Tolumonas auensis DSM 9187: one gene and its partner. The protein of the gene in region 1 interacts with the protein of each later gene in a pairwise test. Links are inferred from orthologs where the notes say so. Each region holds a gene or a part of one and is shown on either strand. Other genes may lie near its edges.

What was found.
Region 2: the proteins of glnL (region 1) and glnK interact in binary tests that used the Escherichia coli proteins (3 or more experiments, as listed by UniProt). The link is inferred for Tolumonas auensis DSM 9187 from one-to-one orthologs.

The regions. Positions count from the first base shown.
Region 1 is NC_012691.1:499,739-514,730, reverse strand. What follows is about bases 1-2,928. They hold glnL (nitrogen regulation protein NR(II)), read left to right. Parts: upstream 1-902; coding sequence 903-1,955; downstream 1,956-2,928. Other genes in these bases: glnG (nitrogen regulation protein NR(I)), read left to right, coding at 1,970-2,928; TOLA_RS16295 (DUF4124 domain-containing protein), read left to right, coding at 262-804; glnA (glutamate--ammonia ligase), read left to right, coding at 1-152. In the rest of the region: more of glnG, read left to right, coding at 2,929-3,394; TOLA_RS02365 (LacI family DNA-binding transcriptional regulator), read right to left, coding at 3,816-4,802; TOLA_RS02360 (PTS cellobiose transporter subunit IIC), read right to left, coding at 4,914-6,221; TOLA_RS02355 (PTS sugar transporter subunit IIB), read left to right, coding at 6,464-6,769; TOLA_RS02350 (PTS cellobiose transporter subunit IIC), read left to right, coding at 6,797-8,116; TOLA_RS02345 (glycoside hydrolase family 1 protein), read left to right, coding at 8,193-9,572; TOLA_RS02340 (PTS lactose/cellobiose transporter subunit IIA), read left to right, coding at 9,582-9,899; TOLA_RS02335 (ROK family protein), read left to right, coding at 9,974-10,876; TOLA_RS02330 (outer membrane lipoprotein), read right to left, coding at 10,935-11,462; TOLA_RS02325 (AraC family transcriptional regulator), read left to right, coding at 11,676-12,530; ptsP (phosphoenolpyruvate--protein phosphotransferase), read right to left, coding at 12,549-14,992.
Region 2 is NC_012691.1:2,789,585-2,804,321, reverse strand. What follows is about bases 8,298-10,970. They hold glnK (P-II family nitrogen regulator), read left to right. Parts: upstream 8,298-9,301; coding sequence 9,302-9,640; downstream 9,641-10,970. Other genes in these bases: TOLA_RS13015 (ABC transporter permease), read left to right, coding at 10,861-10,970; TOLA_RS13020 (Fe(3+) ABC transporter substrate-binding protein), read left to right, coding at 9,853-10,851; TOLA_RS13030 (YacL family protein), read left to right, coding at 8,731-9,099; acnB (bifunctional aconitate hydratase 2/2-methylisocitrate dehydratase), read left to right, coding at 8,298-8,539. Also shown: TOLA_RS13065 (efflux RND transporter permease subunit), read right to left, coding at 1-1,765; TOLA_RS13060 (efflux RND transporter periplasmic adaptor subunit), read right to left, coding at 1,755-2,783; TOLA_RS13055 (YgaP family membrane protein), read left to right, coding at 2,984-3,169; TOLA_RS13050 (NAD(P)/FAD-dependent oxidoreductase), read left to right, coding at 3,293-4,564; TOLA_RS13045 (DUF190 domain-containing protein), read right to left, coding at 4,599-4,916; fluoride efflux transporter CrcB, read right to left, coding at 4,941-5,324; TOLA_RS16705 (hypothetical protein), read left to right, coding at 5,587-5,793; more of acnB, read left to right, coding at 5,942-8,297; more of TOLA_RS13015, read left to right, coding at 10,971-12,495; TOLA_RS13010 (ABC transporter ATP-binding protein), read left to right, coding at 12,492-13,526; two-component system response regulator DcuR, read left to right, coding at 13,634-14,368; TOLA_RS13000 (FAD:protein FMN transferase), read right to left, coding at 14,393-14,737. UniProt on the Escherichia coli protein: Involved in the regulation of nitrogen metabolism. Regulates the activity of its targets by protein-protein interaction in response to the nitrogen status of the cell.

The DNA of each region.
Region 1 (14,992 bases):
AAGCGCTGGATGCAGACCGTGAGTTCCTGACTCGTGGTGGCGTATTCTCCGAAGATTTCATCGATGCTTACATCGAACTGAAAAATATCGACGTAGATCGCCTGCGCATGACTCCGCACCCAGTTGAATACGAAATGTATTATTCTGTATAAGAGTTCATGTTTCTGAAAAAACCCGCTCCGGCGGGTTTTTTTTTGATTATGATTTAACCTGATGTTTTCATTTGTACTCTATTAATAACAACGGGCAGGGAACCGCACTATGAAAAGAATATCAGGTATATGGTTAGCGCTCGGGTTATCCTGGGCGGTGCAAGCCGCAGATGAAAATGCAAACGTCTATTACTGGACTGATGCACAGGGTGTCATGCACTTCAGTGACAGACCGGTACCCGGCAAACAAATGCAACGTATGCAGATTGAGATTGCGAATCCTCCGGCAAGCAACCCCAATCCGGTTATCGATACATCAGCGCAGGATCAAAAAGAAACTCCCCCCACCATTGCTTACAGTCTGAGTATCTCCTCCCCGCTGACAGAACAGACGATCCGCGATAATGAAGGCCGCATCACCGTACAAAATCAGCTCACACCCGCTATTCCTGAAGAGGATCCCGCAGAGCTGTTCCTCTACGTAGACGAAAACCGGTATCCGTGTGATGCTGCAAGCTTGAGTTGTCAGGTCAGTGATATCGACCGAGGTGCCCATCAGCTAAGAACTGAATTGGTATCAAAAAGCGGCAAGATACTTGCATCATCTGGAACAGTTACGGTTTATCTGTTCCGGGTCATAGCCGTCAGGTAACCTGATCCGAAGTGCCGGCACCATTCTGGTTCAGGCGCACCAGAAGATAACAAGACTAAGCACCGGATTGGTGCGATTAGTGTCTGGGAGATCAACACTTGAATAGCCGTCCTGATTTACCAAAATTGCTGCTGGATAATTTACTGACAGCCGTCATTCTGCTGGATAAGCATCTGATTGTCCGGTATGTCAATCCGGCGGCAGAGCAGCTGATGGGCGTGAGTGCCCGTCGTTTACTGGATCATGCGCTGGAGCAGGTGGTTGATTACATTTCGCTGGATCTGGAACGCTTACGGCATTGCCTGATACAAGGCCAGGGATTTACCGATAATGAGGTAACGCTGGTCGTCGAAAACGAACCGCGCAGTGTGGAAGTCAGCGTCATTGCGGTCTATGACCATCAGGAACAAATGGCACTGGTTGAGTTACGCAAAATTGACCAGCAAAAACGCATCAGCCAGGAACAGCAACAGCATTCACAGCAACTGGCAGCACGTGATCTGGTGCGCGGACTGGCGCATGAGATCAAAAACCCGCTGGGTGGTTTACGCGGTGCGGCACAGTTACTGGAAAAAGCCCTGCCGGATGAACAGCTGAAAGAATATACCGGCATTATCATCGCGCAGGCGGATCGCTTACGGAATCTGGTTGATCGCTTGCTCGGGCCCCAGCGTCCGGGACGACATCAGGTACATAATGTGCATTCCGTTCTGGAGCAGGTTCGCCGTCTGGTCGAGATGGAACTGCCGCCGGGAATAAAAATTGAACGGGATTACGACCCCAGCATTCCTGATTTCGAGATGGAACAGGAACAGCTGCAACAGGCTTTCCTGAACATAGTGCGTAATGCCGTAGAAGCCATGCACGGTCATGGCACGATCAAGTTGAAGACCCGTACCGTATTTCAGATCACGATCCACGGGAAACGTTACCGGCTGGCGGCTGAAATCCGCATTATCGATGATGGCCCGGGCATACCGGAAAACATCCGGGATACCTTGTTTTACCCGATGGTTACGGGTAAGGATGGCGGCACCGGTTTAGGACTTTCCATCGCACAGAATTTAATTGATCAGCATAAAGGCCGCATCGAATGTGTCAGCTGGCCGGGACACACTGAATTTTGCATCTATTTACCGCTTCGTAAGTAATAAGGATATACACCATGGCAGCCAAAGTCTGGATTGTCGATGATGACAGCTCTATTCGCTGGGTTCTGGAGCGAGCCCTGAGTGCAGAACATTTCGAGTGTCAGTCATTTGAGGATGGCGAAAGTCTGCTGGCGGCTCTGGATAATAACCAGACTATTCCGGACGTGATCGTATCGGATATTCGTATGCCTGGCATTGACGGACTTTCCTTATTACAGCTGATCCAGGATAAACAGCCGGATATTCCGGTCATTATTATGACCGCCCATTCGGATCTGGACAGTGCCGTAAATGCTTATCAGAGCGGGGCATTTGAATATCTGCCGAAACCGTTTGATATCGATGAAGCTGTCGCACTGGTTCAACGCGCCGAAAGTCATCTGCATGAGCAAAGAAACAAGCGTCGCGCCCGCCAGCAGGTTGCCACCACGGCACCGGAAATCATCGGTGAAGCACCGGCGATGCAGGAGGTGTTCCGTGCGATTGGTCGTCTGGCCCGCTCTTCCATTTCTGTACTGATCAATGGTCAGTCCGGTACCGGTAAAGAGCTGGTTGCCCATGCTCTGCACCGCCATAGCCCACGCGCAGCGAAACCGTTCATTGCGCTGAATATGGCTGCGATCCCGAAAGATCTGATTGAATCAGAGCTGTTCGGTCATGAAAAAGGCGCATTTACCGGCGCAAACAGTGTGCGTCAGGGGCGTTTTGAACAGGCGAACGGCGGCACGCTGTTTCTCGATGAGATCGGCGATATGCCGCTGGACGTACAGACGCGTTTGTTGCGTGTTCTGGCTGACGGCCAGTTTTATCGGGTCGGTGGTCATCAATCTATTCAGGTGGATGTGCGTATTATTGCCGCGACCCATCAGGATCTGGAAAAACGCGTAGTTGCGGGCGATTTCCGTGAAGACTTGTTCCACCGTCTGAACGTCATTCGTATTCATATTCCATCGTTGCGTGAACGCCGGGAAGACATTCCGAAGCTGGCTCAGCATTTCCTGTTGCGCGCAGCAAAAGAGCTGAATGTGGAAGCGAAAATGCTGCATCCGGATACCGAAGCCTATATCAGCCGTCTGCCATGGCCGGGAAACGTGCGTCAGCTGGAGAACGTCTGCCGCTGGTTAACAGTGATGGCTTCCGGTCAGGAAGTGCTGGTGTCTGATCTGCCGCCTGAACTGCTGAATCCGGTGGAAGAACGTCCGGTAGCTGGTAAAGAGCCGGTATCACTGCGCTGGCAAGAACAGCTGCAGCAATGGATCGCGCAGAAACTGGCGCGCGGCGAAGTGGATATTCTTTCCGAAGCATTGCCGGAATTTGAACGCATCATGCTGAATACCGCGCTGCAGCACACGCACGGCCATAAGCAGGAAGCAGCCCGCCTGCTGGGTTGGGGTCGCAATACCCTGACACGGAAACTGAAAGAACTGGACATGAACTAGTTCAAATTGCACGTTGTCTGAAAAGCGCCGTCATTCATTTGCCGGCGCTGTTTTTATTTCGGCTCCACCAAATCCCCTTTCCGGGATAGCACGGTATCAGACGGCCAGTGAAGCGATTCGAACGATTTCAGGTCAATTTGCAGATAAGCAGTATTTTATTGCGCAATTAAGCCGCTATTGAAACAATTTCCGGCGACTTGTCCTTTCATGAACGATAATAGAGATAAGGAACCAAGGAAGAACGTATCGATAAAACGATTCTGGAAGGTGTGAGATGAAACAGTTAATTCTGACTCCGCATCGGCTGCCCCCTCATCACGAGCAACAGATACGCCGTATTCTTCAGACTATTGAAAGAATGCTCAAACAGAGTGAATACGATAAAAAGCGATGACCCCCTGGCAATCGGAGAGAGCGGTCGTTATTCCATCGTTCTGACCGATTGCCTGATTATTAATTTTCCCATAAACTCGCGGGTAACATCGGAACCGCCTTCTCCGCCACCTTTAATCACATCGTCCAGCAGACGTAACAATGACTGCAGCATCTTTTCTTCCGGGACTTCAAAACCGGTGATCGCCGGGGTATAGCGTTCCCCTTCAATACCGGTCATCAAACTGATCACCGAGACTTCCTGTGGCACCTGAATGTTGTACTGCGCCAGTGTGCGGATCACTTCAATAGCCTGATGATCATCAGGCACCAGCACTGCGGTAAACGGAATATAACGATTGATCAGCATACTGATTGCAGTAGCACCATCTGCATGTTGTGCCACCATTTGTCTGTTAAATGGCAGACTACGGTTTTCCAGTGCGTGGCGGTAGCCCTGCAACATCTGTTCACCACCACTGCCTGACTCCAGTAATACCGCGATCTGGGTATGACCATGTGAATAGAGATAATTGCAGGCCAGTTCAGCGGTCAGTGCCTGATCAAACTGCACACCATCAATCTCATCCAGCGTCTGATTCATGGTTAGCAGCGGCGGCAAATCGCTGACATCCAGATCATCAAACCAGCGATGGTCGTAATTTTTGCCCAGTAACAGGATGGCATCACAATGTCGGGAGGCCAGAAAACTCAGTTTATCGGCCAGCGAGGCTGCACCATCAACCCCATTCGCCAGAATGAAACTACGTCCCTGTCCCCAGAGTGCCGAATCCAGCTGACGTAAAACCTGCCCAAGCTGACTGTCGGTCAACCCATTGGTGAGCACACCAACCGTATTACTGACTTTGGTGGCAAGTGATTGCGCCAGCTGGTTAGGGCGATAATTCAGTTGTTCAACGGCTCGCATTACCACGTCCCGGGTATCTTCTTTCACCTTGCGATTGCCGCTCAGCACCCGGGATACGGTTGCTTTAGATACATTGGCCAATCTGCATACATCGAGAATTGTGGTCATGTTCTTGCCTCTGAAAATACGGCTCACAGTATGCCAAACTATGCGCCCTGATTAAAGTTTACGCTGGAAACCGATTTCCAAATTACTCATTATTATAGCCACAAATGCAGCTTAGTAGCCTTTTTTCTGCATCATGGCGCGTTTATTTTCCAATAACATCCGTTCATGTACCTTGAAGAAGGGATAGTAAATAATCCAGGCATTCGCTAGTGCCAGTAAACTCATTAATGCGGTACGCCAGCTGCCATTGGCTGACCAGGCGGCACCAATCGGTGATGGCATCGACCAGGGCAGAATTGCGACAAACCGATCCAGCCAGCCCCATTCTGTCAGATACCACGCCAAAGTCGCATTCACCAACGGCGCCAACAAAAATGGTAATAAAAACAAGGGATTCATTATTACCGGAAAACCAAACAGGATCGGCTCATTGATGTTGAACAAGGAAGGAAATAATCCCAGTTTACCGGCGCTACGCAATTGCTGCGAACGGCTGCGCAAAGCCATAAAAGCCAGCGGCAACGTCGAGCCCACACCACCAATCAGCAGATAAAAATCCCAGAATGCATGCACATAAATGTGCGGTAACACTTGTCCGGCAGCCAGTGCCGCCTGATTGTCCAGTATGTTCGACATCCAGAAGGGGTACATGATGCCGGTGATCAACAGGGCGCCGTGGATCCCCATAAACCACAGCAGATTACACACCAGCAGGGATAACCAGACGGCCGGCAGACTGTCAGATGCCACGATCATCGGCCGGAACAGTTTTTCCACCAACTCAGGAAACACAGCACCGAAATGCTGCTGCAGTAACAGATTAATCAGCGTCAGGCTGATCAGGATAAAAAACAGCGGAATAATAAGCAGGAAGCCACTGGATGTAATTTTAGGTACTTCCTCCGGCACGCGGATCGTCCAGTTACGCTGATAGAAAAAACGAATAACTTCAATGGAATAGATTGCAGCAATGATCGCTGTGAACAACCCCATCCCACCCAGATAGCGGGCATCGACACCGCCATTCTGGTAAAACCCTGCAAGCAGCATAAAGCTGACCGAACCGGTCAAACCGGAGAGGCGTTCCGGTAAGCCATAGCTCTTGGCCAGACTCGCGGCCATACCAAACGAGACCAGCAGCGAAATAAGCCCCATGGTGATCTGATACGGGGCCAGCCAGACCACACGCAGATCCGTGGAAACATGATTCCAGAGTACTGCCAACCAATTAGTGCTGTCCGGCGGGAATGGCGGATACAGCAACGGCACGCACAGACTACCGACGATAACGAAAGGCATGGCGAGCTGGAAGCCATCCCGCAATGCGATCAGATAGCGGCTTTTTGTCAGGTAACGCGCCAGCGGTGTCATCCACTGCTCAATCGCCGATACCATTAACTGCATCCAGTAAGAACCCATTACTGCCTCTTTTTCTGCTTATTCCGCTGCAGACTAACCGCTTCGTCTCCAAAAGCAATCCTTGCTCTCTTCGGCAACCGTTTACATCTCGCAAGATCCAAGATGGATCACACTTTTATCCGGATCCTTGCCGATAACGGTGATCCAACTCACAGAGCCATAATGCAACAATGGGTAACCGGTTTCCCATTTGTTTCCTGAGGTCTATAGTTATGTCACTGGATGTTGTTGAGGAGTTAACCATGAAAAAAATTATGTTGTGTTGTTCAGCCGGAATGTCGACCAGTTTGCTGGTGAAAAAAATGCTGGCTGAAGCGGAAAAACGTCAGTTACCAGTAGAGATCAAAGCCTTTGGTGCGGCGGAGTTTGATGAACAGGTGTCCAAATATCAGGCGGTATTACTGGGCCCTCAGGTGAAATACATGCTCGCCGATTTGCAGGCGCGGGCGAAACCGTATGGCGTTCCGGTAGAACCTATCGCAATGACGGATTACGGCATGCAACGCGGGGACAAAGTGCTCGATTTCGCTTTGTCTCTGATCAAGTAAACACACGACTGGCCAAAGGATGATGCAATGAGTGCATACAACAAAATGGTGACGATGATTGAAGATACGGTCACGCCACTGGCAGCAAAACTGGGACAACAGAAATATGTCACCTCCATCCGTGACGGGTTTATCGCCGCACTGCCGTTCATGATCGTCGGTAGTTTCATGCTGGTGTTTATTTTCCCGCCATTTGATCCGGAAACAAAATGGGGCTTTGCCCGGGCGTGGCTGGATTTTGCCAAAACTTACCAGAACCAGTTGTTGCTGCCCTTCCAGCTCAGCATGGGGGTGATGACGCTGTTTATTTCCGTGGGTGTTGCAGCCAGTCTGGGACGTCACTACAAATTAGACCCGATCACGACCGGTTTGCTGTCACTGATGTCCTTCCTGTTAGTGGCCGCGCCGATTAAAGATGGCGCCATTTCCACTCAGTATTTCTCCGGTCAGGGGATCTTCACTGCGCTGATCTGTTCTATTTATGCCACTGAGGTGTATGCCTTCCTGAAGCGGAAAAATATCACCATCCGTCTGCCGGAGCAGGTACCGACCGGTGTGGCACGTTCGTTTGAAATTCTGATCCCGGTGATGGTGATCATTCTGACGCTGCATCCGCTGAATCTGTTTATTGAAAGTGAAACCGGCATGATCCTGCCGGAAGCGATCATGTCGATGGTGAAACCGCTGGTTTCTGCTTCTGACAGCCTGCCAGCCATTCTGATCTCACTGTTTATCTGTCAGATCCTGTGGTTTGCCGGTATTCACGGCGCGTTGATCGTCACCGGGATCATGAACCCGTTCTGGATGGCCAATCTGGCCGAAAACCAGGCGGCACTGGCCGCCGGCGGTGAACTCACTCATATCTATCTGCAAGGTTTCTGGGATCACTACCTGCTGATCGGCGGTGTCGGATCTACATTGCCGCTGGCCTTCCTGCTGCTGCGCAGTAAAGCGATCCACCTGCGTACCATCGGCAAAATGGGGGTGGTTCCGGGCCTGTTTAATATCAACGAGCCAATCCTGTTTGGCGCACCAATCGTGATGAACCCGGTGTTCTTCCTGCCATTCATCCTGGTACCAATGGTCAATGCCGTGTTGGCGTATGTCGCCACCAGCATGGGTCTAGTCGCTCGTGTCGTCTCCATGACGCCATGGACCAGCCCGGCGCCGCTGGGTGCCTCCTGGGCGGCCAACTGGTCATTCAGCCCGGTGGTTATGTGTTTGATTTGTATGGTGATGTCGGCAGTTATGTACTATCCGTTCCTGAAAGCTTACGAACGTACGCTACTGAAACAGGAAGAAGAAACTGCGGCTGAAGCCCATGCTGGCGAACCAGCCACTGCTTAACGCCTTGTAAAACCGTGCGGATGGCAGCCCCCCTGTCATCTGCACACCTTCTGAATTTTTGAATGAGATAATGATGATGCAGTATCGTTTTCCGGAAAATTTCTGGTGGGGCAGCGCCTCCTCTGGCCCGCAATCTGAAGGTGCCACCCTGCGGGATGGCAAGTCAGCCACCATCTGGGACAAGTGGTTTGACGAATCGCCTAATCGCTTTTTCAATCAGGTTGGCCCGCAGGATACCTCCACGTTTTACGATCACTTCCGCAGTGATATCCAACTGATGAAACAGCTGAATCACAATACCTTCCGCACCTCCATTGCCTGGGCGCGCCTGATCCCGAACGGTACCGGAGAGGTAAATCCGTTAGCAGTCAGATTTTATAACGACATGCTGGATGAGCTGCTGGCCAATGGCATCGAGCCATTCATCAACCTGTTCCACTTCGATATGCCACTGTGCATGCAGGAAAAAGGCGGCTGGGAAAGTCGTGAAGTGGTCGATGCTTACGCCGATTTTGCGGAAACCTGCTTCCGTCTGTTTGGTGGCAAAGTGAAATTCTGGTTCACCTTCAATGAACCGATTGTGCCGGTGGAAGGCGGCTATCTGTACGACTTCCATTACCCGAACGTGGTTGATTTCCGCCGCGCCGCGACTGTGGCCTATCACACTATGCTGGCACATGCCAAAGCAGTGCAACGCTACCGTGCATTGCAGCAGGAAGGCCAGATCGGCATTGTGCTGAACCTGACCCCCTCTTACCCGCGCTCACAACATCCGTCAGATCTGCAGGCATCAAAAATTGCCGATCTGTTCTTTAACCGCAGTTTCCTCGACCCGGCGGTAAAAGGCGAATATCCGGCTGAACTGGTGGAATTGCTCAAGCAATACGATCAGTTGCCGCACTGCGAAGCCGGCGATGCCGAGCTGCTGGCACAGGGAAAAGTTGATTTACTGGGCGTGAATTACTACCAGCCACGCCGCGTGAAAGCCCGCGCCAATGCAGTGAATCCGGCCAGTCCGTTCATGCCGGAATGGTTCTTTGATTATTACGAAATGCCGGGCCGCAAGATGAACCCACACCGTGGCTGGGAGATCTACGAAAAAGGCATCTACGACATTCTGATCAATCTGCGGGACAACTACGGCAACATTCCTTCTTACATTTCTGAGAACGGCATGGGTGTCGAAGGCGAAGAAAAATTTCTGGTGGAAGGTCAGATCCAGGATGACTACCGCATCAAGTTTGTTAGTGATCATCTGCAATGGCTGCATAAAGGCATCAGTGAAAATTGCGCCTGTAAGGGTTATCACCTGTGGACCTTCATCGATAACTGGTCATGGAGCAACGCCTATAAAAACCGTTATGGCTTTGTACAGCTCGATCTGGCCACCCAAAAACGCACGATTAAAAAGAGTGGCGAATGGTTCGCCGATGTCTCCCGCAATAATGGTTTTTAAGGAAAAAAGATGATGGATTTAGAAGAAGCAGTCATGGGCATCATTGTAAATGCCGGACAATCACGCAGTCTCTGCTTTGAAGCATTGCATCAGGCGAAACAAGGACAGTTCGTTGAAGCAGATTCCCTGCTAAAAGAAGCCAATACCTTTGCCCGTGAAGCGCATGCGGTACAGACCCAGCTCATCGAAGCCGATGAAGGTGAAGGCAAAACCAGGATGACACTGGTGATGGTGCATGCACAGGATCACCTGATGACCTCGATTCTGGCCAAAGAGCTGATCACGGAACTGGTTGATCTGTATAAGCAAAACGCAGCCCGGATTTAATTAAATGCGTCCTTCGGTATTCCGGTTCTATTCCCGCCGGAATACCGTCTTTTATTTCCTCTTCGGAGAACATTATGTTGCGATTAGGTCTGGATATTGGCGGTACCAAAATCGAGGCACAGTTATTAGATGACCGGGGACAATGTCTGAAAAAGCACCGCATTGCCACTCCAAATCAGCAGTACTGCGAATTTCTGAACAGCGTGACTGCATTAGTTACGCAATACCGTACCGAATTTAATCACTCTTTTTCTGTCGGTATCGGTTTGCCCGGTGCAATCAGTCCGGATACCGGCCGGATCAAAAACTCCAATATTCTGATCCTCAACGGACAGGATCTGCGCGCCGATCTGGAACAACGGCTCGGTCAGACCGTCGCACTGGCCAATGATGCCGACTGTTTTGCGTTATCAGAAGCAGTCGATGGCGCCGGCAAAGATGGTCGGACAGTATTTGGCGTCATTATAGGCACCGGCTGCGGTGGCGGCGTGGTGGTGAACAAACAGCTGCTGAGCGGTCCGAATGCCATTGCCGGTGAATGGGGGCACAATCCGCTACCCGGTCATTCACCGGAACAGGACGGCCCGGCACAACCTTGTTATTGTGGTCGCAACAATTGTCTGGAACGGTTTGTTTCCGGCACCGGTTTTACAACCCGTTTTAATCAGCGTTACGACACTCAGCTCACTGCAGCCGAGATTATTGCCGCCAAGGAAAACGGAGATATCAAAGCCGAAGAGCATTATCAGCATCTGGTCAATGCGCTTGCCCGCAGTCTTGGCAGCGTGATCAATGTAATTGATCCGCATGTGATTGTGCTGGGTGGTGGCTTGTCGAATGTCGATTCGCTGTATCGGGATCTTCCCGCTGCATTGCTGCCTTATATCTTTTCCGATCGCTGTAATACCCGGATCGTGAAAGCAAAACACGGCGATAGCAGCGGTGTCCGCGGAGCCGCCTGGTTACCCGGTCTGTAAAAACACAAAACCCGCCAGTTGGCGGGTTTAAGATAATAAGATAAGTATAAAGCAGAGATTACTGAACTGGGGTATAACCCGGTTGCACAACCACAGGGGCTGCACCAGAGTTCACGTTACTAACCAGTGCGGCTGTAGTACGACCACCGGCATCCACTAAACGCACGCGGGAACCAACCTGGAAGTTAGGGTCATTAGCCTGAACCACCGCGATGGTCTGGCCATTATCCAGACGAATTTCGACTTCCATGCCTGTGGTTTTGTTAGCCTGATTCTGGATAGCATTACCTGCCAGACCACCGGCAACTACACCACCCACGGTAGCCAGTTGCTTACCTGTGCCACCACCGACAGAATGACCTAAAATACCACCCACGACGGCACCGGCTACAGCGCCGATAGGCATATTGCTACTGTCATCCTGAATAGTAACCTGACGAATACTGGTTACAGTACCGTAACTGACGTTCTGTACGATACCGGCACGATTTCCCTGATACACGTCACCAGAATGAAGATTGGTACATCCCGCCACGACGAACATTGAAGAAACAACGCTCAACACTACACACGCTTTAAATTTCATACGAGCCCTTCCTGACATCAATTTACCATCGCACCGCAGCTAATAAAAAGTATGGTGCTTTACCACGGAAATACTGACACTTATTGCAGTTGAACTTGGAGTTCATATGATGAACGCAATATTCGCGGCAACAATATAACTTTCTCGGACAAGACGCAATCTGCGTCAAATCTGTTGCGTTACAATATGTACGCCCTTATTTGAGAATAGATCATGCAGCAGGTATTTCAGGATATTTTCAGCGTCATTACCGAAGAGGAACTCTCGGAGCACACGCATCAACTGGTGTATGCCCATGATACCTGTCCACCACCGCAATACGCTTTTCAGGTGACCTTTCCCCGTCTGGAATGGGTGTTATCCGGCAATTATCAGAACATCCTTTGTGACAGTCAGGGCGATAAAATTGAGCAACGGCTGACGACCGGGCAGTTTCTGTTTGTCCCGGCCAACTGCTGGAATAAACCGGTATGGCAGGAGGATGTCTGTGTGCTGAGCCTGCTGTTTGGCCGCCGGCAACTGGGGCTCAGTCTGGTCAGCTGGAGCCAGCAACAGCAGAATTTTATTGATGTGCAAAAACACAGTTATCCGTTGTCGGCGAAAAGTCCGGTGCACAGCATGCTGCAGGCACTCATCGATTTACAGGCCTCGGAACTGCAGACACCGCGGAGTCTGCAGCTGCAACTCATGACTGTGCTGACGTTCACACAGGAACTGCTGCATCAACCGCAGCCGGAAAAATATCAACGCGCGCAGAGTGTCTTCCAGCGGATCTGTATTTATGTGCAGGAGAATTTCCACAAGGCGATCAGCCGGGAAACCGTTGCCCGGCGTTTTAATATCAGCCCGAATCATCTCTCCCGCCTGTTCCGCCAGCAGGGACACATGAATTTTGCTGATTATATGGTGTATGTGCGGATCGATCGCGCGAAGTTTATGCTGCGTCGGTACCCGATGCATCTGGAAGAAATTGCGCATCGTTGTGGCTTTCGTGATACCAACTATTTTTGCCGGGTATTCAAGAAAAAAACCGGCAGGACACCGACCGAATACCGTTTGGAAAAATAGCGCACACGCCATGGAGTCTTACATATTTAATTCTTGCTGCAGTAATGCGCACAACGCCTGTTCATCACCTGCGGTCCGCAATTGCTGACAAAACTCCTCATACATAATGCGGCGCGCCAGCCGGGAGAAAATGCGCAAATGCTGCTCCCGCCCCAGCCGGGTGCTGAGTGTCAGCATGATCACCAGATCCACCGGCTGACCATCCAGAGATCCCCAGTCGACGGGGTGTGCTAACCGGCAGATTGAGATCGCCGGATGATCAATCGCATCTGTCATCGCATGCGGAATGGCAATCCCATGCCCAAGCCCGGTGGAATAGGCTGCTTCCCGCGCCCAGAGCGTTTCTTCCAGCTGAAGTGGCTGCGATGTCCAGCCGGTCAGCCAGAGATGATCCACCATGCCTTTCAGCACTTCTTCTTTGTTCAGCCAGTCAGCCTGCAAGATCATATTTTCCGTACTCAGAATGGGACGGGGTTCGCTGACCTGGCTGCTTGCCAGCAATGACAACACCTGCTCGCTGTTTTCACACCCGCAAACCTGCCGGAGCAACTGACGGCACCGTCCGGCATGCAGTTGCGACAGTTGCGTTTTACACTCGGTGATCCGGGCTGATGACAGACTAATTTCATCCAGTCCCAGTCCGAGCAGCAACGGCAAAAAACGCCGGTCACTGCCCAGCTCACCACAGAGCCCGATCCAGCGGCCATGTTGATGTGCCTGAATGACAACCTGTTGCAGCAATAACCACAACGCCGGATGTGCATAGTGATAGTAACGGGCAACTCGTGGATTATTGCGATCGACCGCCAGCAGATATTGCGTCAGATCGTTACTGCCAATACTGAAAAAATCGGCCAGTGCGCAGAACGTGCTGACCTGTAATGCGGCAGCCGGTACTTCCAGCATGATGCCCAGTGAAAATGAAGCATGAGGAATAAGAGCGGCATGTAACGCTGACTCTTCTTCCGTAATTAATTGCTGCACCCAGAGCAGTTCTTCCGGTTGCGATACCATCGGCAACATCACTTTCAGCGGGCCATCAGAAGCTGCGCGCAACAACGCCCGCAGTTGGGTACGAAACAGCGCCTCACAATACGGATAAAGCCGGACACCGCGCAGTCCGAGATACGGATTCCGTTCGGTGGTGAACGGCAGATAATCCAGCGGTTTATCCCCGCCGATATCAAAGGTGCGGATAATGACCGGCTTCCCCTCTGCCGCCTGCAATACAGCGCGATAAACCTGATACTGCTCTTCCTCATCCGGCGGTGCATCCCGTTCCATAAACAGCATTTCGGTACGGAACAGACCGATCCCCTCCGCGCCGGCCTGAAACGCATTTTGTGCATCAGTAACCGAGGTAATATTGGCGGCGATTTCGAGCCGCTGCTGATCGGCACTACAGCCGGCCAGCAGACTTTGCTGCTGCAACTGTTGCCAGCGCTGCTGTTTCACCTGCGCATACAATGCATAGTAACGCTCGGCGACCGCGTCAGGTTTCAGCAGACATATTCCCAGTTCAGCATCAGCAATCACAGTTTGTCCGGCCGCTTGCTGTACACGGCTGTCCGCCAGCCCGGTTAATACCGGAATATTTGCGGCTCTGGCCAGGATGATGGTATGTGAGGTTTGCCCGGCATGAGTGAGCAGTAATGCCTGCAGATAGCGTTGATCCAGCTGCAGAAACTCACTCGGTGTCAGTTCATCGGCCAGCACCACACTGGCGGTATTTAAGGTAAGTGACGCTTTCTGTGCCCATTCGGGATAAAGCAGTGCCAGCAACTGCTGACAGACATCGCGCAGATCCAGTTCACGCTCCTGCAGATAGCCACTTGCGGATGCCAGAAATTGTGTCTGAAAATGCTGCTGTACCTGCAGAATAGCCTGCGCAACGGTAGCAACCGCCGGCAACAATCGTTGCAGAGCCTGCTGAAACTCGCAGTCACTCACCAGCGACAGATGTGCCTGCAGCACCTGTGCTGTCTGCGCTTTTGCCTGCTGCAGCTGTAACAACAATTGTTGCTGCAACCGGGTCAGCGCATTCTGTAACAGCTGCTGACGCCGGCTCAGTCGTTCCGGTCGCAGATCCGCAGGCAGAACCGGCGCTATCGTATCCAGCACCACCAGTTGGCCACGACCGATACCCGGACTTACCGCTGTGCCATGGACCAGCAGACTCTGAGTCGCCCGCAGACTGCGCGGCACCCGGATGCTGCAACTCTCTGGTTCTGGTTCCGCATCCGTTTCTTCGCACATTTCATGCCGCAAAAAATGCAGCAACGCACTGGCAGCCGGGCCGGCGTCCTTACCCGACAACGTGATTTCGCACAGATCGTCATATAAGGTATCCGTGCCGAGTAACGCCAGTACGCTCTTCGCATTCGCACAACGACCGTTACGCTGATTACACCAGTCAATTGTTGAGCTGAAACGCTTACAAAAGGCTTCTAATTGTGTGGCCG
Region 2 (14,737 bases), 2.3 Mb from region 1 along the record:
CCAGTGATGTGCCCTCCGGCATATCCATCATCACCTGAAATTCGGATTTGTTATCAAAAGGTAGCATTTTCAGCACCACCAGCTGAACCACTGGCAACGCGAGTGAACCAACCAGCAGTAAGCCGACGACCAGTGCCAGTTTCCGCCGGGTATTTTTTGCTTTATCGCCCAGCAGGAAACCACTCAGGAAATGCCGTAAAAACCGGACAGCTTTATGTTCCTCGGCTTCCGCTTCACCTTCTTTGTGATGAGAACGCAGCAGATGCAGTGCCAGCCATGGCGTCACAATAAAAGCGACGGCCAGTGAAATCAGCATCCCGGTACTGGCATTGATCGGGATCGGGCTCATATACGGCCCCATCATGCCGCTGACAAAGGCCATCGGCAGCAGCGCCGCGATGACCGTCAGGGTCGCCAGAATGGTCGGGCCTCCGACTTCATCGACCGCCTGCGGGATGGCTTCTTTCCAGTTCCCGCCGTCCTTCTGATGCCGGTGGATATTCTCCACGACCACAATGGCATCATCCACCAGTATGCCGATGGAGAAGATCAGTGCAAATAACGAGATACGGTTGAGGGTAAATCCCCACACCCAGGAGGCAAACAATGTCATCGCCAGAGTCAGCAGAATCGCGCCACCGACGACCACTGCTTCACGCCAGCTCATGCTGATCCAGACCAGCACCACCACTGCCGCGGTAGCAAAAATCAGTTTGCTGATCAGCTTATTGGCCTTTTCATTGGCCGTCTGACCGTAATCACGGGTTACGCTGACCTCAACCCCCTGCGGGATCAGGATGTTATGCACCTCTTCCAGCCGGCTGGTGATGGCCCGGCTTAAATCTACCGCATTAATGCCGGGTTGTTTGGCGATCGCCAGCGTCACCGCCGGATAAATTTTTCCGTCCTGACTCATCCAGACATTCGCTGCGGGAACGTCCGCACCTTCCTTTATCTCTGCAATATCAGCAAGATAAATCGGATGGTTGTGCTGTGTGCTGACAATCAGCTGACTCACTTCATCGGCGGAAGTTAAAAATGAACCGACCTGCAGGCTGATCTGGCGATTATCCTGGGTCAGCGACAGGTTCGTCTGCTGCTGATTCGCGGTTTGCAATACCTGAGATATCTGCGGCCAGCTCAGCCCGAACGCATTCATTTTCACCGGATCTATCGTCACCTGCATGACGCGATCGTGACGACCCACGGTCTGGATCTGGCGGGTACCTGGCAACCGTTTCAGCTCGGTTTCCAGGCCGTGCGCCACCTGCGTCAGCTGTTCTGCGGTGATGCCGGCCTGTTTACTCCACAGGGTTAAATTCAGAATGGGGACATCATCTATCGCCCGCGGTTTCACCAGCGGTTCACCGACACCTAAACCTGCGGGTAACCAGTCCTTGTTCGAATCCAGCTGATTGTAAAGATCGACCAGTGCCTGCTGCCGCGGTTTACCGACCTTGAAGGCCACAATCAGCATGGCACCACCCGGCTGTGAAAACGAATACATGGTGTCGATGTCTTTCATTTCGGATAACACCTGCTCGGCAGGCAGTGTCACCAGCTTTTCAACCTCCTGCGGGCTGGCGCCGGGGAAGGGGATATAAATATCCGCAAAGGTTACTTCAATCTGCGGTTCTTCCTCTTTCGGCGTGATCAGGACTGCCGCGATACCGAGCAATAGCCCGAGCAGCGCCAGTAACGGCGTAATGGGGGAATGCAGAAACTGACGGGCAATCCGTCCGGAGATACCGGATTCAGGGTGCATAGTGGCCTCCCTGTGCAGCGATGACGGCATAGGCATCGCGGGCAATCACTTCACCCACTTTCAAACCGGAGAGAATTTCTATCCGGCCATCATAGTTACGGCCCAGACGGACCTGCCGCAGCACATAGCCATTCTTTTCAGCCAGATAGACCGCCGATAATTCATTCTGCCGTAACACTGAGTTTTCCGGGATCAGCAACTTCGGTTTGGTTGTCAGCGGCATGGCCAGTTTGACCCAGGTGCCATTACGCCAGACGGGGGTTTCCTGTTTTGGCAGGTTGGCCCGTAATGTGAAACTGTGACTTGCCGGATCAGCAAACTGAAACAGCTGGTGCTGCGGTAGTGTAAGGCTCTGACCGTCCGGGAAGGTGATCTGCAGCGGTGTGGTTTCTTTCAGCTGGGACAGGTAGCGGGCAGGTAATGACGCGACGACACGCATGTTTTCAAAAGCATAACCACTCAGTAACAGTTGCCCCGGATTGACAGTCTCACCCAGTGAAATATGGCGGGCAGAAACGACCCCGGCATAAGGTGCGACGATGCGGGTATACCCCAGATTTTCCCCTGCCTGCACTAATTCTGCTTTCGCTTGTTTCAGCACATTAGCCGCCGCTTCCGCTTCGGTAGCGGCGCTGTCATATTCCCGTCTTGAAACAGAACCTTTTTTCACCAGATCGACTAACCGTGCCCGTTGCCGTTCCGCATCGTTGTATCTGGCTTCCGCTGCTTTGACAGCCGCTTTAGCTTGATCCTGACCGGCCGTCTGCGAGGTGTTGGTGATTTCAATTAACAGATGCCCAGCGGGAACCACATCATTCACATCAACGGTGATGGCACTGATCCGGCCACTGGTCTGAGCAGAAACAGTACCCTGATCCACCGGTTCCAGCCGGCCATCCATGACAAACCAGTCCGGGATATCGGTGGGCTGTACCGTCAGTGTTTCATCTGCAGCTAAGGTGTATCCGGTACCAGTCAGTCCGGCACAGAGAATGAGGAGACCCAGAAGATGTCGCATGGCCCAGCTCCTTTAAATTAGATTTAACTAATATATATTTTTATGAATATCCTGCAACTACTTAAAATTCTAGTCCTGTTCAGGGGTTATGGTAAGAAATCGGGCAGTTTGGATCTTTATTACTGGCCGCAGTGGCGGGGCAGACAAAAGTGATTAATATTTAATTAGGTATCTCTAATTAAATATTTCAGGAGAGCATCATGACTGCGGATAAAGCTGTGCGAGCATTTGCCGGCATTATGGTCTTACTTTCTGTCGCACTGACATATTGGGTCAGCCCATGGTTTGTGTTACTGACATTGTTTGTCGGGGCCAACCTGCTGCAAAGTGCATTTACCGGATTTTGCCCGGCAGAAATGTTTTTCAGAAAAATGGGACTGAAGTGATCGCCCGGATCACCAGCCATACCTGTTGAGTTGATAAGACAGTTCCCGCCAGCGGAAAAGTATTTTCTCTGCCAAAAACAGTGAACGGCATCTGGCTCGGAGCTGAACAAGCGGAGAAAAATGATGGCGACTGTGATTGTAATTGGCGCCGGTCTGGGTGGTATGTCGGCAGCCTATGAACTTAAGGCAGAACTGGGTAAGCAGCACGAAGTCATACTGATCAACAACAAGCCTGATTTTGAATTTACCCCCTCTAATCCCTGGATCGCGGTGGAGTGGCGCCAGCGCAAAGATACGTCGCTCCCTATCGAACCGCATGTCAGCAAGAAATCAATCCGGTTTATTGCATCCGGTCTGCAGACACTGGATGCAGAACAAAAACAGATCACGTTAATGGATGGGCAGACACTCGGTTATGACTTTCTGGTGCTTTGCACCGGTCCTGAACTGGCCTTTGATGAAATTCCTGGCGCCGGGCCGGATGCCGGCGGTACCGTCAGTGTCTGTACCCTCAGTCATGCCGAGCATTGCCGTGACAGTGTGCATGCACTGATTGAAGCACCGGGGTCCGTTATCGTCGGCGCGATGCCGGGCGCTTCCTGTTTTGGCCCTGCTTATGAATATGCCTTTATTCTGGACAAACACCTGCGCGACAAAAAAGTCAAAAAATCGGTACCGATGACCTTTGTCACCAGTGAACCCTATATCGGACATCTGGGGCTGAATGGCGTGGGGGATTCCAAAGGCATGCTGGAAAGTGAGCTGCGCCAGCGGGATATTCAGTGGATCTGTAATGCGAAAACTGTCGGTATCGTTGACGGCAAAATGGAAATCGATGAATTAGACGACGAGGGCAATGTCAAAAAACACCATAGTCTGCCGTACAAACATGCCATGATGTTACCGGCTTTCCGCGGTATTGCACCGTTACGCGGCATTGAGGGATTAGTCAATCCGCGAGGCTTTGTGATTGTGGATGAACATCAGCGGAATCCGAAATATCCGCAGATCTATGCGGCCGGGGTTTGCATAGCTATTGCGCCGCAGACTAAAACCCCGGTGCCCACCGGGGTACCGAAAACCGGCTATATGATCGAATCCATGGTGCGGGCACTGACGGTCAATATCAAGGCGGAGCTGGAAGGCATGCAGCCCACGGCCAAGGCCACCTGGAATGCGATTTGTCTGGCCGATATGGGGGATACCGGTGCAGCCTTTGTGGCCATGCCGCAGATCCCGCCACGTAATGTGGCCTGGTTTAAGAAAGGTAAATGGGTGCATCTGGCCAAAGTGGCCTTTGAAAAATATTTCCTGCACAAGATGCAAACCGGGGATACCGAACCGGTGTATGAACGGGTTGTACTGAAGTCGCTGGGGATCGACAAACTGGAATAATCGCCTCAGACCGGAGAGCGCAGATGCCGAAGTATCAGCGCTCTCCGGACATACCGAATTCGATCGCGGCCTGAGTGTAGAAGATATTGACGCCTTCTTTTTTCAGCAAGGCAAACATCTGTTCCGCTTCTTCCGCTGTCACTGCCATGGTGACCTGCAGCGGTTGATCCGTCAGTTCAAAAAAATGAGCTGAATGCAGTTTCCTGTCATGACCGAAACCTTCGCTGGCAGCGGTCAGCGTTGCGCCCCGGATACCCATTTCTTTCGCTTGCTGGATCAGCCAGAGCGCCAGCGACTGTCCGTGAACCGAACGATCCTGCTGCGTAAAAAATGTAAGCTTGAAGCCTTGCATAAACACCTCCGGAGGAACGTGTAATCAGCTGCGTTGTAACAGACTCATCGTTGCCATACCCAGTAACGTCATGACCAGTGAACCGATCACATGCACGGCAATGGCGCCACCTGCCCAGAGCAGGCGGCCTTGCTGCAATAACGTGGTGACTTCGGCAGAGAAAGTCGAAAACGTGGTCAGGCCACCGAGAAAACCGGTGATCACCAGTAAACGCCATTCCGGTGGTAAATTCGGATTGGCAGCAAAGAAGGTCACCGCGATACCAATCAGATAACCACCCAGCAGATTGGCGAGCAGGGTTCCTGGCGGAATAGTCGGGAACAGAGTATTAAATCCTAAACCCAGCAGCCAGCGGCTGACAGCACCGGCAGAAGCGCCGAGACTGATAGCCAAAACCGAATACAACATGACACTGTCCTTAATATGAAAACCGGACAGGACGCGTTGTTGCTCTCCTGACCGCAATAAAATGCGATATGTTATCGCTTCATTTATTATAGCCTTAGCATGAATGGCTGAATACCTGACAGCAGGAACGATTACGAGGGTTGCAACCGATCCGGAATTTGCGAAAATTTTTCTTCGTTAATTGCCTGCTGGTGTTTTTTCGGCTGGTAACGATTATGCTTAGCCCGTCGTTTAACAATAACAACTACAGAGGAACATAACTGTGAAAAACTTGTCTTACCTCATAGTGGCAGTCGCGGTAACGGTGATGACCGGTTGTGTCGCACCGTATCATCAGCCGGTTCGTGTTAACCGGGCCGATGTCGACGTGGGTGGTGCCCGTGTGATTTTGGGTGGCGGTGGTGAACAGTATCCTTCAGGTGGCGGACGTTTCTGCCCTCCGGGCCAAGCGAAGAAAGGCCGCTGCTAATTAGCAGATATGTTTTTATTTTGCATATAAATTCACTATAGTTGTCCCCGTTTGCTTATATAGCCAAGTTGACTCACTGCAATAAGTTAAGTCACTGAAATCTGTTCAGGGAAGAGCTGCGGGGCTGATTTTCGAAAAGGAGTGCATTGTGCTGGAAAACTATCGTCAACACGTCGCTGAACGTGCTGCGCAGGGTATCGCGCCAAAACCATTATCAGCCGAACAGGTTGCTGCACTGGTTGAATTACTGAAAAACCCACCGGCAGGCGAAGAAGCTTTCCTACTGGAACTGCTGGCTGATCGCGTACCACCCGGAGTGGACGAAGCGGCTTATGTGAAAGCCGGTTTCCTGGCTGCGCTGACGAAAGGACAAGTCTCTTCACCGGTGATCAGTGCTGAGAAAGCCACTGAATTGCTGGGTACCATGCAGGGCGGCTACAACATTCAGCCGCTGATCGATCTGCTGGATGACGCCAAACTGGCACCGATTGCCGCGAAAGCACTGTCTCACACCTTGCTGCTGTTTGATTCTTTCCATGACGTACAGGAAAAACTGCAAGCCGGTAATGCCTACGCTAAGCAGGTCATGGAATCCTGGGCGAATGCCGAATGGTATCTGAACCGTCCGCAACTGGCTGACAAAATCACGCTGACCGTTTTCAAAGTCACCGGTGAAACCAACACCGATGACCTGTCACCGGCACAGGATGCCTGGTCACGTCCGGATATCCCGTTGCATGCGCTGGCAATGCTGAAAAACAGCCGTCCTGGCATTACTGCTGATCAGGAAGGCGCTGTTGGCCCAATCACCACACTGGATGCCCTGAAACAGAAAGGTTTCCCGCTGGTATATGTGGGTGACGTAGTCGGTACCGGTTCATCCCGTAAATCAGCGACGAACTCCGTGCTGTGGTTTATGGGCGACGATATTCCTAACGTGCCGAACAAACGTGCGGGCGGTTTCGTACTGGGCGGTAAAATTGCACCGATTTTCTTCAACACTATGGAAGATGCCGGTGCACTGCCAATCGAGCTGGATGTCAGCAAGATGGATACCGGTGATGTGATCGACATCTATCCGTATGCCGGGAAAGTGACCCGTCACGGCAGCGACGAAGTGATTGCCACTTTCGAGCTGAAAACTGACGTACTGCTGGATGAAGTGCGTGCTGGTGGCCGTATTCCATTGATCGTGGGTCGTGGTCTGACTGACAAAGCACGTGAAATGCTGGGTCTGCCTGCATCCACCGTGTTCAACCGTCCGAAACCAGTGGCTGATACCGGTAAAGGTTACACTCTGGCGCAGAAAATGGTTGGTAAAGCCTGCGGCGTAACCGGTATTCGTCCGGGCACTTACTGTGAACCGAAGATGACTACCGTGGGTTCTCAGGATACTACCGGCCCGATGACCCGTGACGAGCTGAAAGATCTGGCCTGTCTGGGCTTCTCGGCTGACCTGGTGATGCAGTCTTTCTGTCACACCGCAGCTTATCCGAAGCCGGTTGACGTACAGACTCACCACACGCTGCCAGACTTCATAATGAACCGTGGCGGTGTTGCACTGCGTCCGGGCGATGGTGTTATCCATAGCTGGCTGAACCGCATGCTGCTGCCGGATACTGTTGGTACTGGTGGTGACTCACATACCCGTTTCCCTATCGGTGTTTCTTTCCCGGCGGGCTCTGGTCTGGTGGCGTTTGCTGCTGCGACCGGCGTGATGCCACTGGATATGCCGGAATCTGTGCTGGTGCGCTTCAAAGGCGAACTGCAGCCAGGTATCACCCTGCGTGATCTGGTACATGCAATCCCTTATCAGGCCATTCAGATGGGCTTGCTGACTGTAGAGAAAGCGGGCAAGAAGAACATCTTCTCCGGCCGTATTCTGGAAATCGAAGGTCTGCCAGATCTGAAGGTAGAGCAGGCGTTTGAACTGGCCGACGCCAGTGCCGAGCGTTCTGCTGCCGGCTGTACCATCAAGCTGGATGAGGCGCCAATCGCTGAATACCTGAACTCCAACATCGTGATGCTGAAGTGGATGCTGGCAGAAGGCTATGGCGATAAACGTACTATCGAGCGTCGTATTGCCGGTATGCAGGAGTGGCTGGCGGATCCGAAACTGATGTCAGCCGATGCGGATGCGGAATACGCAGCGATCATTGAAATCGACATGAGCGAAATCAAAGAGCCGATCCTGTGTGCGCCGAACGATCCGGATGATGCGCGTCTGCTGTCGACCGTTGCCGGTGACAAGATCGACGAAGTGTTCATCGGTTCCTGCATGACCAACATCGGTCACTTCCGTGCTGCCGGTAAACTGCTGAACCAGTTCAAAGGCCAGCTGCATACCCGTCTGTGGATTGCACCACCGACCAAGATGGATCGCGATCAGCTGACCGAAGAAGGCTACTACGGTATTTTCGGTCGTGTCGGTGCCCGCATCGAGATCCCGGGCTGTTCACTGTGTATGGGTAACCAGGCACGTGTCGGTGACGGCACCACGGTCGTGTCTACCTCTACACGTAACTTCCCGAACCGTCTGGGTCAGGGCGCGAACGTGTATCTGGCTTCCGCAGAACTGGCTTCTGTGGCGGCGATTCTGGGACGTATTCCAAGCGTGGAAGAGTACCAGTCGTATGCGAAAGAGCTGGATGCGATGGCAGCTGATGTTTACCGCTATCTGAACTTTGATCAGATCGCCAGCTACACCGACAAAGCGGATAAAGTGATCCTGCAAGTACCGGTATAAACATCGATTTACTGCGATATGAAGGGCAAGTCACAGACTTGCCCTTCTTTTTTTAGTTATTTAGTTTGGCTACTTGGAATAAGTTTTCAGCTATTGTTAATAAGTAAGAACTAATCAGGCAAACGCAGTCTGCTGGCAGACTGAATGGTAAAGGGAGTGACCCGTATTGCCGTTGTTCAGGAGCACAATATATGGATCATCAATTTGTCCGGAATACGGATGGCCGTTGCCGGGCCCGTCTGTCAATGGGGCATGAAGCGTTTGGTTTATGGCTGACAGATGAGCTGGGAGCCGATGTCGCCCGTTGTAATGAGTTACTTAAAATAACGGCACGATTACTTCATGGTGGTGATGAGTATACGTTACCGGGCAAGGATTTTTCTCTTCATCTGGATCAGGAAGCCGCGACAGTCAGTGCACGGGAACTGCAATTTGAGACAGAAATTGAAGATAATGAAGCGGGATTAAGTTATTACGACGATGAATTGTTTGCCGCCTGTGGCCTGGATGACTTTGAACAACTATTGCTGGCCTGGCGTGAATTTATCAGCGAGCAATAACAGGCAAACGACCCACAATGACGCCCCTTTTTGGGGCGTTTTTGCAGCAGTGCTGAAGTGAAGTGCACAATTCAACACACCAATATCAGCAGATTGTCAGTTCCTTGCTGTAACTAACTGAAAATTAATAATTTTCAATAGATGGCACAGACATTGAATTGTTTCAGTCAAGCCCAATTAACCAGGGAGTGGGAGTTTAACTATGAAACTTATCAGTGCAATCATTAAACCGTTCAAACTGGATGACGTACGTGAAGCCGTTGCGGCACTTGGCGTGGACGGTATGACCGTGTCCGAAGTGAAAGGGTTTGGTCGTCAGAAAGGCCACACCGAGCTGTATCGTGGTGCTGAATATCAGGTCGATTTTCTGCCAAAGGTAAAACTGGATATCGCTACCTCTGACGACAACGTGGAAAGCATCATTGAAGCCATCAGCAAAGCCGCTTATACCGGTAAAATTGGTGACGGTAAGATTTTCGTGTACGATCTGGCGCACGTAGTGCGTATCCGTACCGGCGAAGTGGATGGTGAAGCCATCTAAGCTTGATTCTGCTTGTTCGTCCAGACATGTTGGGACCTTTATGGTCCCTTTTTTATTGCCTTCTGAAAGCTGTTTTGCATCGCTGTCGTCTTCTTTTTGGTCAAGCCGGACACTGAAGTCAATACAAACGATATTTATTTTCATTTATTTACAAATGATATCCGTTCTCATATCATTATGATAATGATTCTCATTAGTTGGATGGATACGTAATGACAAAAGTAGCGTTGTTGGCTTTACTGGTGGCGGGTTCTGTTCAGGCGGCGGAAGAAATTAATGTTTATTCTGCCCGTCAGGCTTATCTGATTGAGCCTATCGTTCAGGCGTTTGAAAAAGAACAGGGTATCAAAGTGAATCTGGTGTATGCCGAAGATGGTCTGGCAGAGCGTCTGGCCCGTGAAGGGAAACATACGCCGGCTGATCTGGTACTGACGGTCGACATTAGTCGCCTGATGGAACTGGTCGAGCAGGATCTGGTGCAACCTGTTAATAGCCAAACGCTGAACAGTAATATTCCGGCTCAGTACCGTGATCCGGACAACCGCTGGTTTGCCCTGACTACCCGTGTCCGCAATATTTACACCTCTAAAGAGCGTGTCGGCAAGCCAGATGATATTACCTACGAGTCACTGGCTGACGAGAAATACAAAGGTAAGATTTGTACCCGTAGCGGTAAAAACTCTTATAACGTCGCATTGGTTGCTTCGATGATTGCTCATCACGGTGAAGCAAAGGCGGAACAATGGCTGGAAGGGCTGAAGGCCAACCTGGCGCGTAAACCACAGGGCAATGACCGCGATCAGGTTAAAGCCATCAAGGAAGGCGTGTGTGATCTGTCACTGGGTAACAGCTATTACCTGGGCAAAATGCTGCAGGATGAAGAGCAGAAAACCTGGGCTGACGCTGTTTATATCAACTTCCCGAACCAGAAAGATCGTGGTGCTCATGTCAACGTGAGCGGGGTTGTGATGACCAAATATGCCAAGAACAAAGACGCGGCAGTCAAGCTGATGGAATACCTCTCGGCGGATAAAGCACAACAGATGTATGCCGAACTGAACATGGAGTATCCGGTGAAGGCGGGTGTCGCGCCATCCAGGCTGGTCGCTTCATGGGGCGAATACAAGGCCGATGCGCTGCCAATCGCTCAGATTGCTTCTTATCGTAAACAAGCGATAACCCTGATCGACAAAGTTAAATTTGATCTGTAAGGATATTTAATGGCAGTTGTACGCCATCGTCGCTGGTTAGCTGGCAGCGGAGCACTAGCTCTGCTGCTGTTTTCACCTGTAATGGCTTTATTGATTGAAGCCTTCAGTACGGATGCCGGCTTGCTGCAACAGCTCTGGCAGACGGTATTACCCACCTATCTTTTCAATTCTCTGGCCCTGGTTACGCTGGTGGTTATCTTTGCCGTATTGCTGGGATTGCCTTGTGGCTGGTTGCTGGCGAATTATCAGTTACCGGGGCACCGCTATCTTGAATGGGCGCTGATCCTGCCGCTGGCGATGCCGGCTTATGTTGTGGCCTATATCTACACCGATTTACTCGATTACACCGGCTGGTTACAAATACAGCTGCGTGACTTGTTTGGCTGGCAATCGGCCGCCGATTACTGGTTTCCGGATCTGCGGACCTTAGGCGGTGCCGCTGCCATGCTGGCATTGGTGCTCTATCCGTATGTCTATCTGCTGACCCGCGCCGGCTTTCTGGAACAATCGATCAATCTGCAGGATGCCGGCCGGATGCTGGGTGCCAATCACTGGCGGCGTTTTTTCCGCATCAGTCTGCCCTTGGTCCGGCCGGCATTAATCGGCGCCATGATTCTGGTGGCGATGGAAACGCTGGCCGATTTTGGCACGGTCTCCTATTTTGCCGTGAATACCCTGACGACGGCGATCACCGATGCCTGGCTGGGTTATGGCAGCCTGCCTTCCGCCGCACAGCTTTCGGTCTGCCTGATCTCGATAGTGGTGCTCCTGATCCTGCTGGAAAAGATGAGCCGCCGCCGGCAGCAGATCTTTCAGAAAGGAAACGGTATTCCCGTTCATAATCGTCCCCGTCTGGCAGGCAGCAAATTGATGCTGTCGCTGGGATATTGCTGGCTGATTGTGTTTCTGGGTTTCTTCTTGCCCGTGCTGGTGTTGCTGGATTATGCCCTGTCGGCACTGGCGGAACAGGACTGGCCGGCACTGCTGCAATACAGTTTTAACAGTCTGCAAATCGCGCTGGCGGTTGCAGCACTGGCAGCCATTCTGGCCTTGCCGCTGGTGCTGACCCGTCGTCTGTTACCCAATAAGCCGGGCGTACAGGCGCTGCAAATCGCGGGTATCGGTTATGCCATGCCGGGTACGGTGTTAGCGATTGGTATTCTGATCCCGTTTACGCTGGGTGATTTCCTGCTGAATGACGTTATCGCAGCCTTCGGCTGGCAAGAGCCGGGGTTGATCCTGACCGGAACTATTTTTGCGCTGGTCTGTGCCTATGTGGTGCGTTTCATTGCGATTGCCCTGGGCAGTCAGGAAAGCTCACTGGCCCGCATTTCCTTCAGTCTGGACATGGTCAGCCGCAGTCTGGGTTATTACCCGTTACCGATGTTCGCCCGCGTACATTTACCGCTGATGTGGCGCGGCATCATGGCGGGGATCGTGCTGATTTTTATTGAATCCATGAAAGAGCTGCCTGCCGCGTTATTACTGCGCCCGTTTAATTTTGAAACGTTACCGACCATTGTTTATCAGTATGTCAAAACCGAGCAGTTACAGCTGGGCGCCTTACCGGCGCTGATGATCGTGCTGGTGGGGTTATTACCGCTGATTTTCTTTAACCGCTCGCTGGAACGGGGAATAACATGAACGCCATTGAAATTCACAACCTGCAGTGCGGCTATCAGGAGCAGGCTATTCTGCAGAATGTCTCCTTTGTTCTGGAAGAACGGAAAATACTGGCGCTGCTCGGCCCGAGTGGCTGTGGCAAGACCACCTTGCTGAAAGCGATCGCCGGACTGATCCCCATTGATCACGGGCAGATCTATCTGCATGACCAGCAGGTACAGGATGGGCATAAAGGGCTGGATCCGGAAGAGCGCGGTGTGGGTTTTATCTTTCAGGATTATGCGCTGTTTCCGCACATGACTGTGCATGACAACCTGATGTTCGGGTTGCGGCCGTTACGCCTGAAAAAACAGGATGCCGAAGAACGCATCGCCTCTACCTTGACGACTGTCGGGCTGTCCGGCATGGACAAACGTTATCCGCATGAGTTGTCCGGCGGCCAGCAGCAGCGGGTGGCGATTGCCCGCTCACTGGTCTGTCGTCCGAAACTGATGTTGCTGGATGAACCATTTTCCAATATCGACAGCCAGTTACGGATCCCGCTGATCCGCGAGATCCGCGATTTACTGAAATCACAGCACATTACCGCGATTTTTGTGACGCACAATAAGGAAGAAGCGTTTAGTCTGGCCGATGAGCTGGCGGTGTTTCAGCAAGGCAACATTGTCCAGCAAGGGGAGGCCAGTGCCGTGTATCATCAGCCGGCTAACCTGTACGTGGCTGAATTTCTCGGCAAAGGGAACCGCGTACCCGTGACCCGCCAGAGTGATCAGTCGGTGCTCACCCCGTGGGGCGTCATACCGGTGAATCAGGTACCGGATCACCCCGATCTGATGATGTTTATCCGGCCGCAATGGCTTGAGATTGTGGAAGGGGGTGATGGCCGGTTAATTGAGCAGCATTTTCTCGGCACGCATGCCCATTGCCGCATTCACTGGCAGGGGATGGAGCTGGACGCCTGGCACGCTGATTCAATGCCGATCAGTACCACGGCCGTATCATTACGCTTGCGCCCGCATCAGCCGGTGATCTTTCGTTGTGAGCAGGCTTGAATGTTCGTCTCATTCTGAAACATTGATTTGTATGCTTTATCAGGGATATCGAGCGTTTTCCTCGTTTTTTTTGTAAAATCCTCCGGAAATGGTGGGAGGAAAAGCAAGTGATCAATGTTTTAATTGTCGATGATGATGCCATGGTTGCCGAGCTGAACCACCGCTATGTTACCCAGCTTCGTGGGTTTCAATGCTGTGGTGTGGCCTCAACTCTGGAACAGGCGAAAGCGCTGGTGTTAAACCATCAGCATCCAATCGACCTGATCCTGCTGGATGTCTATATGCAGCAGGAAAATGGTCTGGATCTGCTGCCGGTGCTGCGTAACGCGCATCGTCCGATTGATGTGATCATGATTTCTTCCGCTTCCGATGCGGAAACCATCAAGAAGTCACTGCATTACGGTGTGGTCGATTATCTGATCAAGCCTTTCCAGTTTGCCCGGTTTGAGGAAGCATTAACCAGCTGGGCAAAGAAAAAGACGCTGATGGACAATCAGCAGAATTATCAGCAGTCGGAACTGGATCGCATCATCCACGGTACCCCGATGCAGGCACAGCGTCCGGAAGGTGAAGCCAAACGGTTACCGAAGGGCTTAACCCCGCAAACCCTGCGCACCATCTGTCAGTGGATTGACAGTCATTCAGGCATTGATTTCTCGACGGAAGATCTTGCCAGCTCGGTACTGATTTCACGCGTCTCCTGCCGAAAATATCTGGTCTGGCTGGAAGAGATCAAGATCCTGCACACCAGTGTCCATTACGGCATGACCGGCAGACCGGTTTACCGTTACCGCTTACAGCCGGAACTGCATGCCCGGTTGAAACAGTATGCTCAGGATTAACCGCTGACTGAGCCTGCCGACAGATTACGCCAGCTGGTAGTCGCTATCCTGTAAGGTGAAGCGGAACTGGCGTTGTGACGACAGAATCACCTGACCGGTTCGGGTGACAAAGATCGCCTCAATATGGGGCACGGTGGTGAGATAGTGCAGGGCTTTCTTTACGCCCATGCCATACAGCAACGTGGTGTAAATATCGCCATCCACCGAGTCGTCTGAGATCACGGTGACACTGAGCAGTTCGTTATCCAGCGGATAGCCGGTCTCCGGATCCAGAATATGGTGGTAGATCTTTCCCTCTTGCTCAAAATAACGCTCATAAATGCCGGATGTGACCACCGACTTGCCGGCCACTTCGATGATGCCAATCAG